2 regions of the Streptomyces sp. NPDC057617 genome follow, and region 1 is predicted to be linked to the other one. Evidence: riboswitches for the same ligand, from Rfam matches in the RefSeq annotation. Region 1 holds a riboswitch; the other holds the start of a gene.
The links. A riboswitch is a leader RNA that binds a small molecule or an ion and turns the genes downstream of it on or off. The one in region 1 is predicted to bind cobalamin.
Positions count from the first base shown of each region.

Region 1 (7,655 bases):
CCGGAGACACGCTGGGGACGGCCTGGAGAAGACCTGGAGACGGCCCCGGCCCCCCGCCCGGATCGGGCGGGGGGCCGGGTGTGCGGTCCGGTACGGCGGGTACGGGGCGGGGGTACGGGCATGGCGCCGGGCCATGAGACCCGCCCGGGGTGTTCCGGCCATGAGCGCCGGGGACCCGGGCCCGGGGGCCGTCGGTACGCGCGCCAGGCGCTACGCGCTACGGAGCTACGCCGCTACGCCCAGAGCTGGCCGTGCAGCGTCTCGATGGCCTCTTCCGTGGTGGCCGCCGTGTAGACGCCCGTGGACAGATATTTCCAGCCGCCGTCCGCGACGACGAAGACGATGTCCCCGCTCTCGCCAGCCTTGACCGCCTTGCGGCCGACACCGATCGCGGCGTGCAGCGCGGCGCCGGTCGAGACGCCCGCGAAGATGCCCTCCTGCTGGAGCAGTTCACGGGTACGGGCGACCGCGTCGGCCGAGCCGACGGAGAAGCGGGTGGTGAGGACGGACGCGTCGTACAGCTCGGGCACGAAGCCCTCGTCGAGGTTGCGCAGCCCGTACACGAGGTCGTCGTAGCGCGGCTCCGCGGCGACGATCTTGATGTCGGGCTTCTGCTCGCGCAGGAACCGTCCGACGCCCATCAGCGTGCCGGTCGTGCCGAGCCCCGCCACGAAGTGTGTGACGGACGGCAGGTCGGCGAGGATCTCGGGGCCGGTGGTGGCGTAGTGCGCGCCCGCGTTGTCGGGGTTGCCGTACTGGTAGAGCATCACCCAGTCCGGGTTCTCGGCCGCCAGTTCCTTGGCCACCCGTACCGCCGTGTTGGAGCCGCCCGCCGCCGGGGACGAGATGATCTCCGCGCCCCACATCGTCAGCAGGTCGCGCCGCTCCTGGGAGGTGTTCTCCGGCATGACGCAGACGATGCGGTAGCCCTTGAGGCGGGCCGCCATGGCGAGCGAGATACCGGTGTTGCCGCTGGTGGGTTCCAGGATGGTGCAGCCCGGGGTGAGCCGCCCGTCCTTCTCGGCCTGCTCGACCATGTGCAGGGCGGGCCGGTCCTTGACGGAGCCGGTGGGGTTGCGGTCCTCCAGCTTGGCCCAGATCCGTACGTCGTCCGACGGGGACAGCCTGGGAAGCCGTACCAGGGGCGTGTTGCCGACCGCCACCAGCGGGGAGTCGTACCGCATCAGGCCGGGTTCGATTCGAGCGCCCCGCCGGCCACCGCCGGGAGGATGGTGACACTGTCGCCGTCCGCGAGCTTGGTGGCGACTCCGTCGAGGAAGCGGACGTCCTCGTCGTTGAGGTAGACGTTGACGAACCGGCGGAGCTGGTCGCCCGCGGCGGGGTCGATGAGCCGCTCCCGGATTCCGGCGTGCCGGGTTTCGAGGTCGGTGAACAGCTCGGAGAGCGTGTCGCCGGTGCCCTCGACGGCCTTCGCGCCGTCGGTGTAGGTGCGGAGGATGGTCGGGATGCGGACCTCGATGGCCATGGCGTGGGCTCCTGTCGGGAGATGGCGTGGCGGGCGCGCGGCTCGGGCCCCCGCGCGAGGGGGTGAAGCGGTACGGACGGGTACGGCGGGCGGCGCTCGCGGCCGTCGCTCAGCCTGCGCGGCCGGCGGGGAGGACCGCGCCGCCGGGACAGATGGCGCTGGCGAGGCGGCACAGGTCGACGTGCAGCCGCGCCACGAGCAGCGGGGTGCTCGGCGTCTTGTCGCTCACGTCAGGGAAAACCATGGGTTCATCGTATCGATTCCCGGTCCGCGGCCCGGCATGTGATCTCGTATGGCGGACCGTGGACGTTCGTCACGTGGACGTCACGTGGACGGCCACGTGCTGCGGGGTCGGGTAGGTGCCGGGAGCTACGGGCCGGAGGCCACGTCTCGGGAGCTACGGGACGTAGACGATGGTGGGGGCGCCGGTGACCGGGTGCGTGCTGATCTCGGCCGTCACTCCGTACACCTCCGCGAGCAGCTCGGGGGTCAGCACGGCGCCCGGCGGGCCCGAGGCCACGATCCGGCCGGCCTGGAGGACATGGATGCGGTCGCAGTAGTAGGCGGCCAGATTCAGATCGTGCAGGGCGAGCAGATTGGTGGTGCCCGAGCGGCTGATCAGGGTGAGGACATCGAGCTGGTGGCGGATGTCCAGGTGGTTGGTCGGTTCGTCGAGTACGAGCAGGGCCGGCCGCTGCACCAGGGCGCGGGCGATGAGCGCGCGCTGCCGCTCGCCGCCGGAGAGGGACGGGAAGGCCCGGTCGGCGAGCGGGGCGCTGCCGACCCGGTCGAGGGCGGCGGTGACGAGTGTGGTGTCGGCGGCGGTGTCGGCCTCCCAGAAGCGCTTGTGGGGCGAGCGGCCCATGGCGACGACTTCGCGGACGGTCAGCTCGAAGTCGACCCCGCCGTCCTGCGGGACCGCGGCGACACGGCGGGCGCGGGCCTTGGGGGCCATGGTGTGCAGGTCATCGCCGTCGAGGAGGGCGCGTCCGGCCGTGGGGCGGAGCGTTCCGTACACGCAGCGGAGCAGGGTGGTCTTGCCGCTGCCGTTGGGGCCGACGAGTCCGACGGTCTCGCCGGGGGCGGCGGTCAGTTCGGCACGGTCGACGAGGAGGCGGCCGTCGGTCTCGTACGAGAGGGCTTCGACGCGCAGCTCGGCGGCGGCTGGTTGCTCTCCGGTGCGGGTGCTCGTACGGCCGCTCGTAGGCCTGCTCGTACGGTTGCTCTCGTTGCTCACTCCGGGGCTCCTTCCGGGCGGCGGCGCATCAGCCACAGGAACACCGGACCGCCGATGAGCGCGGTCAGGACGCCGACCGGGATGTCCTGGGGCGCGGCGACGGTACGGGCCGCGAGGTCGGCGACGACCAGCGCGACCGCCCCGGCCAGCGCGGCGACCGGCAGCAGCGCCCGGTGCCCGGCGCCGACGGCCATCCGCGCGGCGTGCGGCACCAGCAGCCCGATGAAGCCGACCGCGCCGCTCGCGGCGACCATCACGGCGGTGACCAGGGAGGCGAGTACGAAGACCGCGGCCCGGAAGCGCGAGGTGTCGAGCCCTAGGACGGTCGCGCCCTCCTCCCCCGCCAGCAGCAGATCGAGCGGCCTGGCCAGTGCCATGAGCAGGGCGGTGCCCGCGACGAGCGCGACGGCGGGCGGTACGAGCGTGGCCCAGCGGGCGCTGCCGAGGCCGCCCAGCGACCAGTAGAGGGCCTCCTGGAAGTGCTCGGGCCTGGCGGAGACGACCAGGATCAGGGTGGTGAGCGCGGAGAGGATGTACGAGACGGCCACCCCGGCGAGGACGAGCCCGCCCCCGCTCATCGTGGAGCCGCGCCGGGCCAGCCCGTACACCAGCGCCAGCGCGAGCAGCGACCCGGCGAAGGCGGCGGCGGGCATCGCGACGGTGGTGGTCACCCCGCCGCCGATGCCGAGCACGAGGACCAGCACGGCACCGGTGGAGGCGCCGGAGGAGATCCCGAGCAGGAAGGGGTCGGCGAGCCGGTTCCGTACGAGCGCCTGGAGAACGGTCCCGACGACGGCCAGCCCGCCCCCGACGACGGCCCCCAGCAGCACTCTCGGCAGCCGCACATCGAGCACGATGGTCCGGAACGGGCCGGGCTCCGCGCGCCCGGTGAGGACCGCGACGACCTGCCCGGGCGGAATCCACACGGAGCCGAGGGCGAGCGCGGCGACGACGGCGGCGCAGAGCGCGACGGCGAGGCAGCCGAGAACCAGGGGCAGGCGAAGCCGCCGGGCCCCGGGCTGCGGCCGGGCGGGGGCCGGGGGCGTGGGCGAAGCCTCCGAGCCGGTTCCGGCGGAGCTCCGGGGAGCGCCTGCGGCGGGCTTCTCCCCCACCCCGCCCCTTCCCGAAACCGGGGCTTCGCCCCGGACCCCGGTGTCCTCAAACGCCGGACGGGCTGGTTTTGCCGCGGTGTCCTCGAATGCCGGACCGGCTGGTTTCGCCGCCGGCGAAGGCTCGGGATCGCTGGGCATCGGACGTTACTTCGTCCGCGCCGGGTGGAGTTGGGTTGCCAGGCGTTCGATTGCGCCCGGCGCTCGTACGCCCAGGACCACGTCCGACAGCGGCATCACCGCGAAGCTGCGGTTCTTGATGGCCGGGATGTCCTTCAGGGCCGGGTCGTCGAGGAGGCGCTTCTCCTTCTGGGCGACCGTCGTCGAGCCGTAGTCGTAGATGACGACGGTCTCGGGGCGGCGGGCCACGACCTGTTCCCAGGTCGCGTCGCCGAAGGACTTGTCGAGGTCGGCGAAGACATTGCGGCCGCCGGCCAGCCGTATCAGCTCGTTGCCGATGCCCTTGCCGCCCGCGGTGAACGCGGTGCGGTCGCCGCTGTCGTACACGAAGACCGGCACGGGCCTGACGCCCTTCAGTCCGCCCGCGGTGGACGCGACCGTGGCGCGCGCGTCCGCGATCCAGCGCTTCGCGCGCTCCGGGACGCCGAAAGTACGGCCGGTCTCCTCGACCTCGCGGTAGACGTCCTCCATCGAGGTCCGGCCGTCCGTGCAGTTCTCCAGGTTGAGCCGGGTGTTGATACCGGCCGCCTTGAGGTCGTCGCGGCTACGGCCGTCCTTCGCGTCGAAGGCGCTCGCGTACCCGCCGTACACGAAGTCGGGTGCGGCAGCGAGGAGTTTCTCCTTGGAGGGATACTCCTCGGCGAGGACCGGCACGCTCTTGTACGCCTTCTCGTACGCGGGCAGGATCCGGTCGTCCAGCCAGGCGGTGCCGACCAGGGACTTCTCCAGACCGAGCGCGAGCATGATCTCGGTGACGTGCTGGTTCATGGTGACCACGCGCTTCGGCGGCGCCTGATACGTGGTCGTCACCCCGCAGTTGGTGACGGTGTACGGGAAGCCGGGCGCGGCGGGCTTCCCCTGCGTGGACCCGTCGGCGGTGGGGCCGCCGCAGGCCGTGAGCGGCAGCAGGGCCAGTGCGACGGATACGGCTGGTACGACGGCGGGCGCGAACGCGCGGCGGCGCCGGGGCACGGCAGACACGACAGGGCCTCCTCCGGGGGATTTCCGCGTCCCCTGGCTGGTGGGAGAAAGGCGGCAGGTCAGTTCCTGGCTGCCAAGCGGAGCTTGGTCACAGTGGCGGGACCGCGCCGGTTTCGCACCGGCTTCCTGGGTCCTGCCGCCTAAGTTTCTGCGTCGAGTCTCTCAGACGATCTCGACGGGCTCCTCGGTGACCTCGCCGTCCACGATCCGGTACGAGCGGAACTGGAAGGGGCCTTCGCCGTCGGTGTCCGCGGTGGAGACCAGCACATAGTGGGCGCCGGGCTCATTGGCGTAGGTGATGTCCGTACGGGACGGATAGGCCTCGGTCGCGGTGTGGGAGTGGTAAATGATCACCGGCTCCTCGTCGCGGTCGTCCATCTCCCGGTAGAGCTTGAGCAGATCGGCCGAGTCGAACTCGTAGAAGGTGGGCGAGCGCGCGGCGTTGAGCATGGGGATGAACCGCTCGGCCCGGTCGCTGCCCGCGGGGCCCGCGACGACACCGCAGGCCTCGTCGGGGTGGTCGGCTCGCGCGTGCGCGACGATCTGGTCGTGCAGGGCCTGGGTGATGGTGAGCATGCAGAGAATATAAACGGGGCGATGGGGTGCGGGCGGGCCCTGGTACGCGTGCGTGGGCCGGCCCCGGTACGACGGAGCCGGCCCACGCGGTGTCCTCAATCGCCGGACGGGCTGGATTTACCGGACGGGCTGGTCTCAATCGCCGGACGGGCTGGTTTTGCCGGCTGCACTGACCTTCAGCACAGCAGCCGGGTCGCGCCGCTTCAGCGTCTGCCAGCCGACTGCCAGCCCCACCGCCCACACGGCCGCCACATACAGACAGATCCGCGCGTCCTTGTCGTACGCGATCAGACAGGTCACCAGCGCCAGGAAGGCCAGCGCGACCCAACTGAACAGCGCGCCGCCGGGGGCGGGGAACGACGAGGCGGGCAGCCTCCCGGCCTCCACGGCGCGGCGGTAGCGGATATGGCTGATCAGGATCATCATCCAGGTCCAGATGCCGGCCGCGGTGGCCACCGAGGTCACATAGCCGAACGCCTTCTCCGGGACGACGTAGTTGAGGACCACGCCGATCCCCATCAGTACGACGGAGACGGTGATGGCGAGGGCGGGCGTCTTGCGGGAGTTGAGCCTGCCGAAGGCCTTGGGCGCCTCGCTGTTGGCGGCGAGGTCGCGCAGCATCCGGCCGGTCGAGTACATCCCGGAGTTGCAGGAGGAGAGCGCGGCGGTCAGGACGACGAAGTTGACGATGCCGGCCGCGAGGGGGATGCCCATCGTCTCGAAGGCGTGCACGAAGGGGCTGTTGCCCGCCGAGAACTCGGTCCATTTGACGACCGCGAGGATCACGGAGAGCGCACCGACGTAGAAGACGATGATGCGCCAGGGCAGCGTGTTGATGGCCTTGGGGAGGGTCTTCTCGGGGTTCTCGGACTCGCCCGCGGTGACCCCGACCAGCTCGACGGCGAGATAGGCGAACATGACGCCCTGAAGGGTCATCAGGCTGGAGCCGATGCCGTTCGGGAAGATCCCGTCGTGCGCCCAGAGGTTGGACGCGGAAGCGGTCTCGCCGGCGTCGGAGAAGCCCAGTGTCAGCACGCCCAGACCGATGACGATCATGCCGATGATCGCGGTGACCTTGATCATCGAGAACCAGAACTCGACCTCGCCGAAGATCTTCACCGAGATCAGATTGACCCCGAAGAGCACCACCAGGAACACCAGCGCGCTGACCCACTGCGGGATCTGCGGGAACCAGAAGTGGATGTAGATGGCGGCGGCGGTCAGTTCGGCCATCCCCGTGACGACCCACATCAGCCAGTACGTCCAGCCGGTGGCGAAGCCGAAGAACGGGCCGAGGAACTCTCTGGCGTACTCGGCGAAGGAGCCCGAGACCGGCCGGTAGAGGAGCAGTTCGCCGAGCGCCCGCATGATGAAGAAGATCACCACACCCGCGAGGGCGTACATCAGGATGATGCTGGGGCCCGCCTTGGCGATATTGGCTCCGGCGCCCATGAAGAGGCCGACCCCGATGGCGCCGCCGATGGCGATCATCTGGACCTGACGGCTGCCGAGTCCCCGTTCGTAGCCCTCTTCGGGCGCTCCGGCGGGCCTGTCCCCGGAGGGGCCGCCTCCGGCCGGGTCCGCCGTGGCGGTGCGGTCGCCGCCGGGTCCCGTACCGCCGTGTTCGCCGCCGTATTCCTTGTCGACCTGCGCAGAGGTCATGGTCGTGCGCCTTTCTCCATACCGGTCCGCGCCGCACGCGGCCACGGGACCGGTTCGTGATCCCCCCGGATGACGGATGGAGTGCCGCCGGCGGTCGGCCGGCGGAGAACACCCCCGGGGACAGGGGTGGAGTCCCCGGGGGGTCGTGAAGATTTATCACGGCGGAGGGGGTCACCGGCGCACGGTTCTGTGGCGCAGCCCACAGGAAGAAGCGGATGAATCACACCGCGAAACGCAAAGGGCGCCGAAGCGTTGACGTGATCGTTATGGCGAATTGAGGGTGTTCTGAGGGTGTACGGGGGTACGGAAACGTCCCGCGCCCTTACCCCCCGCGCCCTACGGCATCAGCGTCTCGACGAGGGTCTCCTGGAGCGCGCCGAGCCACAGATACGCCATCACCATCGGCTTGCGAGGGTCGGAGTCC
Region 1 is NZ_JBHVGV010000006.1:389,397-397,051, forward strand. It holds gene ACFU9P_RS18035 (PLP-dependent cysteine synthase family protein) at 234-1,184, opposite strand; gene ACFU9P_RS18040 (MoaD/ThiS family protein) at 1,184-1,486, opposite strand; gene ACFU9P_RS18045 (putative leader peptide) at 1,596-1,730, opposite strand; gene ACFU9P_RS18050 (ABC transporter ATP-binding protein) at 1,884-2,639, opposite strand; gene ACFU9P_RS18055 (FecCD family ABC transporter permease) at 2,720-3,835, opposite strand; gene ACFU9P_RS18060 (ABC transporter substrate-binding protein) at 3,980-4,984, opposite strand; cobalamin riboswitch at 5,033-5,160, opposite strand; gene ACFU9P_RS18065 (Mov34/MPN/PAD-1 family protein) at 5,156-5,569, opposite strand; gene ACFU9P_RS18070 (amino acid permease) at 5,705-7,231, opposite strand; gene ACFU9P_RS18075 (DUF2017 domain-containing protein) at 7,568-7,655, opposite strand, start outside.

Region 2 (7,655 bases), on a different contig from region 1:
CGTCATGGGCAAAGTGCTGCTGGTCGGGACCGCGGCCGCCGCGGCGGTGGTGACGGGTGCGGATCCGGGGGTCGGGGCCTCCGACGCCCCTGGTCCCGGTTCCGCCGCACGTTTTGCCGCACCCGAGGCCGATCTGGCGCACCACGGGCATGTGTCGCTGTCGAACGGCGGGCTGAGAGTCCGGCTCCAGTCCGAGAACCACGGCCCGTCCCCGCTGCCGGACGCGACCGTACGGCTCGACTTCTCGGCACCCCTGCCGCCCGGCCAGGAACTCCCGGCCGCGTGCGTCTGGGCCGGCGACCGGACGGTGCTGTGCCGTACGGGGCGCCTCCGGGCGCTTCAGCGCGGTACGGAGATCATGCTCGACCTCAGGACCGCGGGGCGGCCGGACGAAGTGGTCGTACGGATCGGCACGGCCTGGAACGGCGGCGCGAGCGACGACAACCCCGGCAACAACGAGCACCGGGTCCTGGCCCCGGACACGGGCGACCGGTACGCCTTCTGAACCCCGGTACCGCCTTCTGACCCCGGTACGCCTTCTGAATCACGCCTTGTGACTCTTGGTACGCCTTCTGGTCCCGGCTCCGGCGGCTTGGCCTCAGCGCGCGGGCCCCGTCCCGCTCACGCCGCCGCGTCGCCGAATTCCCGTACCGCTTCCTCGACGATCGCCGCCAGCCGGGCATGGTGCGCGCCCCGCCAGTACACCCGGCCGCACGCCCGGCACTGGGCGAAGACGTCGTACGAACGCTGGGTGCCCTGTTCGAGCTGCTCCTGGACGGAGTCCTTGTCCGCGGCGCCCAGTTCGCCGTTGCAGGCCGTGCAGCGGGTCCATGGCGCGAGGGCCGGTGCGAAGCGCTCCAGCACGTCCCGGAGCTGGTCGTCGGGGCGGTCGCTGTAGATGTACGCCCCGGCCCAGATCTCCCGTCGCCGCAGCAGCCCCCGGTCCCGGGACAGCATCACCCGGCGCTCACCGGCGGAGAGCGTGGCCAGCGCCGGGTCGCCGAGGTCCTCGCTCTGGTACGCCGCGTCGACCCCCAGCAGCCGGAGCCGCCGTGCGAGCGTGCCGAGGTGGACGTCGAGCAGGAAGCGCAGGGGCGCGCCCGGCACCCGCTGCGGCCGGCTCACGGCCCGTACCTCGACCGACTCGCCCGCGGCCGGGATGTGCGCGACGGACACGTCACGGCCGTCGACGACCAGCCGGCCGACCTCGGTGAGCGGGACGCCCAGCGATTCGACGGCATGGCCGAGCGTGGACGAGCCGTCGGTGAGCACGGCCGTACGTCCCTGCCGCCGCTCCGCCGCGACGAAGAGGCGCAGCTCAGGGGCGAAGCTGATCTGGATCTCCGGTCCGTTCACGCCGTCAGGATGTCATTGGACGAGGGGGACGGGCCAGGGGATTCAGGGCCGCTCGGGTCGTGCGCCATGGCTGAGCGCACCTGGTGCCACGGCTGAGCGCACGCCGTTCCGGTCGGCGTCAAGCCCCGGTGTCAGTCCTCTTCGGGCCGCTCCAGGTCCAGCCTCCAGTTGTTGCAGCGCATCACCTGCCCCGGTGGGTACTCGAAGTCGCATTCGCCCTGGAAGGAGAAGCCCGCCCTGCGGCACAGCGCGTTCGACGGCGGATTGCTGACGGACGGGAACGCGTGCAGATAGCGGTGCTTCTTCTCGGCGCGCGCCTGCTCGATCACGGCGGCGGCAGCCGCGGCCGCGATGCCCCGGCCCTGATACGCGGCGAGGACGCCCCAGCCCGTCTCGTACACCAGCCTCCCCTGCCAGGTCTGCTCCCAGAACCCGATCGTGCCGACCGCCTCGCCGCCCGGGAGCAGCACGACGCGGAACATCCGGCCCTTGCCCGTCCGGTCGGCGCTCAGGTCGACATACCGTCTGTGCCGCTTGACCACCTGCTCCTCGGTCTCGGGGCCGCCGAGGTGGGTCATCAGCTCCGGCGCGTTCGTGGCGCGCAGAAGATCGAGATCGGACTCCGACCATGGTTCGAGCCGTACGCGCGGTGCTTTGCTCTCCATGCCACGCACTGTAGGACGGGGGTCTGACATTCGGCCCGAATCGGCGGGGGAGCGGCGCGGGGCTGTGGACAACCCAGGACGCCGGACAACCCAAGGCACCGGATGAGCCAGGGCGCCGGACGGGTCGGGCAGTGGGCGGCGGAGCTGTTACGGCCCCTGGCGGGCGTACGCCGTCGGGGGGACGCCGACTGTCGCGGTGAAGTCGCGTACGAGGTGGGCCTGGTCGCTGTAGCCGAGTTCGGAGGCCAGCTCGGCCCAGTCGACCGCTGAGCTGGTGCCGCTGCCGCTGCTGCCAGGGTCTGCGCCCGCGTCCGATTCGGCGCGCTCCAGCGCCTCATGGATGCGGTAGCGCAGGATCACCCACTTCGGCCCCACCCCCACATACGCCGCGAACAGCCGTTGCAGTGAGCGTGTCGAGACCCCCTCCGCCGTGGCGAGCTGGTCCACGCGCCGGATCGTACGGTCCGTTCTGATCCGGTCGGCCAGCGCCATGGCCTGGTCGGCCTGCGGATCCGGGCGCGGCCCGATCCCCAGGAGATACGCGTCGAGCGCGGCCACCCGGGCGTCCTCACCGGAGTCCCCGGACACACCGGACTCCCCGGGCACACAGGCCTCCCGCGCCTCACCGGACGTACCGGATCCGCCAGACCCACCGGCCTCACCGTTGCCGAGCACCGTCTCGATGTCCGCGGCCGTCGTCGGCATGACCTCGCCGAGCGGCACCCGCCGTCCCGTCCACTCCGATACGGGCCACCGCGGCGCGAACGGCCGGAAACCGCCCGGCCTGAACTGCACCCCGCACACGCGCCCCCGCCCCTCCAGCCGCTGGTTGAACAGTTCCAGCCCGATGCCCGCCACCTCCGCGAAGGACGAGCCGCCGGGCCCGTACCCGAACCGCTGGAAGACCACATTCACCGAGGGGTGCGGCACCACCTGCGAGACATACGGCTGGGCCAGATCCCAGTCGATCAGCCAGTAGTGCTCCAGATACGGCCGCAGGGGCGGTGCCGGTTCGCGGCGCCGGAACCGTACGCGCGCGAAAAGTCCGGGGGCGTCGACGATGCCCCGGGTGTCGCGCCGCGGACCTGCCATGGCCGGATCCTATGCCGCGTTTGTCCGCCGCGGCCTGTCGTGTTTGCTGTCGTGTTTGTTCAAGACGGCCGACGGCGGCGGTTCGTACGGTCGGGCCATGAGCGACAAGATCAGCAGACTGTTGGAGGCGGCGGCGGACCGTACCGTCACCGTCGTCCGTGGCATCACCGATGAGCAGCTCGGCGCGCCGACGCCGTGCAGCGAGTACGACGTACGCGCGCTGGCGGCCCATCTCCTCCAGGTCGTCGTGAACTTCCAGGCGCTGGCGGCGAAGAAGGAAGCCGACTTCGGGGTCCCGCCCGAGCCTCTGGAGGGAGCGTGGCGCGAGCGGTTCGCGGAGGAGACCGTACGGCTCATCGACGCGTGGGACGCGCCGGGCGCCGAGGAGGGCACCTCGGGGGCCATGGGGTTTCCGGCCAGGACGGTCGGCGCGATGGTGCTCGGCGATCTGACCGTGCACGGGTGGGATCTGGCACGGGCGACGGGGCAGCCGTACGAGCCGGCCGGGGTGCTTCTGGATGTGGTCGGGGAGGAGTTCAGGGCTCTGGCGCCGATGGGGCGGAAGATGGGGGTGTTCGGGGAGCCGGTGCCGGTGGCGGAGGACGCGAGTCCGTTCGATGCGCTGCTGGCCGCGATGGGCCGAGACCCGGGCTGGGCCCGGCCGTAGCGGGTGCGCCGGCCGGTCAGGGGGCGGTCGTGTGCAGGGGGCGGCCGCCGAGGAGATTCCACCGGCCGCCGCGCCCGCTGAGCTCGACGGCGGACAGCGGCTGTATGTCGATCCGCCAGAACGACCGGGGGCCGGCGCCGAGGGCGTGGACCGCGGCGGCGCGGATGATGTCCGGCTCGGCCACGGCGATGACGTGCCTACTGCCTGCTGATTCGGAACCCAGCGTGTCCAGCCAGTGGGCGACGCGGGTGTGGAAGGTACGCAGGGACTCCCCGCCGTGCGGCGCGGCGGCCGGGTCGGAGAGCCACGCGGCGACCGACTCCGGTTCCGCGGCGGTCACTTCGTCGAGCGTCCGGCCCTGCCAGCGGCCCATCGCACAGGGCGCGAGGTCCGGCAGCGGCGCGGCGTCCAGGCCGAGGACCTCGGCGGTACGGCGGCAGCGCGCCGAGGGGGAGACGTACAGGGTGGCGGTGGCGGTACGGGGGAAGCTCTCCCGTACCGCTTCGGCCTGCCGGAGCCCGAGCGGATCGAGGGCGTCCAGCGGATCCAGGGCGTCGGTCGCGGTCGCGGTTCCGGAGGTGTCGGTGACTGTCCCGGAGGTCTCGATGTCGGGCTCAACGGCCTCAGTAGGTTCCGTCGTGGCGAAACGGGCCTCGCGCAGCGCTGTGCTGATGGCCGGTGAGATGAACATCACCCGGGTCGTCATACGGCTCTCCTCGCTCCGGGCCTGCCGGGCCCGCCCTCCAAGCCTGCCCGGCCCGCCAGTTGGGCCTGTCTCCCGATCGGGCGGGGCGCCCAGTCGGGCCGGTCCGCCGGTCGGGGTTCCCTCGCGGGCCCGCCGTCGGTCGGGGCCGCGCCGAGGGCCTCTTGGCCGGTCTGCCGGATCGCGGTACCTTCACGTCGGTATATACGACGGCAAGACGGAAGTCCGGTGAGAGTCCGGCACGGTCGCGCCACTGTATGCCGGGTGCCGGCCGCCGCGTAACAGCGCGGTGGCGGTGCGGAGCCCGGTGAGTCAGACCCGACGGCCGTCGTTCGAGCTCCACTGAATGGGACGCGAGTTCCCCAAGGAGGTTCCGTCATGGCTGAGTCCATCGCGCCGCCGGTCGTTCCGTCCGTCACCACCGGTGCCGGCGCCACCGCTCCGGTGACACCGCTTCCACTGCGCGCGGTGCTGCCGTGGGCCGTGTTCGTGGGCACCCTGATGCTGGTCCTGTTCTACTTCGTCGGCGCCGAACAGGGTGCCACCTCGGTGTTCTCGGGGGAGGGCGTGCACGAGTGGGTGCATGACGGCCGTCATCTGCTCGGATTCCCCTGTCACTGACGGCTGACGGAGATCACGCACATGCATGCCTCCACCGTCAGAACTCTCCTGGTCCGCGGCATGGTCGCGGGCGTGCTGGCCGGACTCTTCGCGTTCGCGCTGGCGTATGTGGCCGGTGAGCCCTCCGTACGGGACTCCATCGCGCTGGAGGAGACCCAGTCCGCACCGGCGGCGCACGAGCACGCCGGGCACACCGCGGCGGAGCAGCCGGCAGAGGAGGAAGAGGAGCTGGTCAGCAGGCCGGTCCAGTCGACGTTCGGGCTGGCCACCGGTGTCCTGGTGTACGGAGTGGCCCTCGGCGGCATCGCCTCGCTGGTCTTCTCCGTCTGTCTGGGCAGGATCGGCCGGTTCGGGCCGAGGGCGACCGCGGCGCTGGTCGCGGGCGCGGCCTTCACCACGGTCTATCTGGTGCCGTTCCTGAAGTATCCGGCGACCCCGCCCGCGGTGGGCAACCCGGACACCATCGGCAAGCGCACCACGCTCTTCTTCCTGATGATCGTGCTCAGTGTGCTGCTGGCCGTCATCGCCGTCATCGCGGGCCGGAGGCTCGCTCCGAGACTGGGCAACTGGAACGCGTCCGTCGTCGCCGGAGCCGGATATGTGGCCGCCGTGGCGGTCGCGTGTCTTGTCCTGCCCGCCAACTCCGATGCCGTACGGGAAACCTTCCCGGCGGCTCTCCTCTGGGAATTCCGGCTCGCCTCGCTGGGTGTACAGGCGCTGTTGTGGACGGCCTTCGGGCTGATCTTCGGGGCGCTGGCGGAGCGGGTGCTCGCGCCGCGGGCCGCGCGGGCCGCCTCGGGTACGGGACCGGGGACGGGAGCTGACGGGGTGACGCCGCCGGTGGGCAGCGCGCGTTGAGACCCAGCACACCGGTGTCGCCCGTGACCGTCGTCGGGATCGGTGCCGACGGCTGGGCCGGACTTTCCGCGCCCGGTCGGGCGGCACTGCGCGCGGCCGACGTGATCGTGGGCGGCGCCCGGCAGTTGGAGCTGCTGCCGCGCGACGAGTGCGCGGCGGAACGGGTGGTGTGGCCCTCGCCGCTGCGGCCCGCCGTACCGGGGGTGCTCGCGGCTCATGCCGGGCGGCGGCTGTGCGTACTGGCCAGTGGGGACCCGATGTTCTACGGGATCGGGCGGACGCTCATGGAAGTTACGGGGGCGGAGGCGGCAGCGGGGGCTGTGGCGGGGGCCGGGGCTGGGGCGCTGCGCGTGCTGCCGCATCCGTCGTCCGTCTCGTACGCCTGCGCCCGGCTCGGCTGGCCGGTGGAGGACACGGAGGTCGTCACCCTGGTCGGCCGGCCCGTCGAGCGGCTCGCCGCAGCGCTGTACGACGGCCGCCGGGTCCTGGTGCTCAGCGCGGGCGCGGCGACTCCGGCCGAGGTGGCGGCGCTGCTGCGGGACCGGGGGTACGGGCCGAGCCGTATGCACGTACTCGAACAGCTCGGCGGGGAACGGGAACGGCGGACGGAGGGCCTCGCGCAGGACTGGGCGGGCGGGGTTGTCTCTGTTCCTGCGTTTGATCCGCTGAATGTGGTGGCCGTCGAGTGCCGTCGCGCGCCGGACGCGCTGCGGCTCGGCGCCGTACCGGGCCTGCCTGACACGGCGTACGAGCACGACGGCCAGCTCACCAAGCGCCATGTCCGCGCCGCCACACTGGCCGCGCTGGCGCCCGCGCCGGGGGAGCTGCTGTGGGACATCGGCGGCGGGTCGGGCTCGATCGCGGTCGAGTGGATGCGTACGCACCGGTCCTGCCGGGCGGTGTCCGTCGAGCGGGATCCCATACGGGCGGAGCGCATCGGCCGCAACGCGCGGGCGCTCGGCGTCCCCGGCCTGCGGATCGTCACCGGCGCCGCGCCCGGCGCGCTGGCGGGACTACCGGTGCCGGACGCGGTGTTCGTCGGGGGCGGGCTGACCGCGCCGGGCCTGCTGGACGCCTGCTGGGACGCGCTGCCCACGGGCGGCCGGCTGGTCGCGAACACGGTGACGCTGGAGTCCGAGGCGCTGCTGGCGCGGTGGTACGGCCGCTTCGGCGGCGAACTGGTACGGCTGGCCGTCGCGCACGCCGTACCGGTGGGCGGGTTCACCGGCTGGCGGCAGGCGATGCCGGTGACGCAGTGGGCGGTGACGAAGGGGTCGGGTGCGGGTCCGAGTCCGGGCGCGGGCGCGGGTGCAGATTCAGATCCAGATCCGGACGCGGCTCCGGGGCCGCACGCAGGACCTCTGAACGTTCATTCAGGAGAACAACGATGACCGTGTACTTCATCGGCGCCGGCCCCGGTGCCGCCGATCTGATCACCCTGCGCGGCGCCCGCAGACTCGCCGCCTGCGGTGTGTGCCTGTACGCGGGGAGCCTGGTGCCGCGCGAACTGCTCGCCGAGTGCCCGCCGGGCGCCCGGCTGATCGACACCGCGCGCATGGACCTGGACGCGATCACCGCGGAACTGGTCCGGGCCCACGAGGAGGGCCAGGACGTGGCCCGGCTGCACTCCGGCGACCCGTCGGTCTTCAGCGCGGTCGCCGAGCAGATGCGACGGCTGGACGCGGCGGGCGTG
Region 2 is NZ_JBHVGV010000017.1:100,919-108,573, reverse strand. It holds gene ACFU9P_RS31695 (hypothetical protein) at 1-505, shown strand, start outside; gene ACFU9P_RS31690 (Mut7-C RNAse domain-containing protein) at 622-1,356, opposite strand; gene ACFU9P_RS31685 (GNAT family N-acetyltransferase) at 1,488-2,021, opposite strand; gene ACFU9P_RS31680 (DUF6597 domain-containing transcriptional factor) at 2,169-3,113, opposite strand; gene ACFU9P_RS31675 (TIGR03086 family metal-binding protein) at 3,211-3,780, shown strand; gene ACFU9P_RS31670 (histidine phosphatase family protein) at 3,797-4,486, opposite strand; cobalamin riboswitch at 4,664-4,822, shown strand; gene ACFU9P_RS31665 (CbtB-domain containing protein) at 4,862-5,104, shown strand; gene ACFU9P_RS31660 (CbtA family protein) at 5,126-5,962, shown strand; gene cbiE (precorrin-6y C5,15-methyltransferase (decarboxylating) subunit CbiE) at 5,986-7,353, shown strand; gene cobM (precorrin-4 C(11)-methyltransferase) at 7,350-7,655, shown strand, end outside.
Region 2: it holds a riboswitch for cobalamin, as region 1 does, so the genes downstream of both, ACFU9P_RS31665 (CbtB-domain containing protein) here and ACFU9P_RS18060 (ABC transporter substrate-binding protein) in region 1, are expected to answer to the same signal.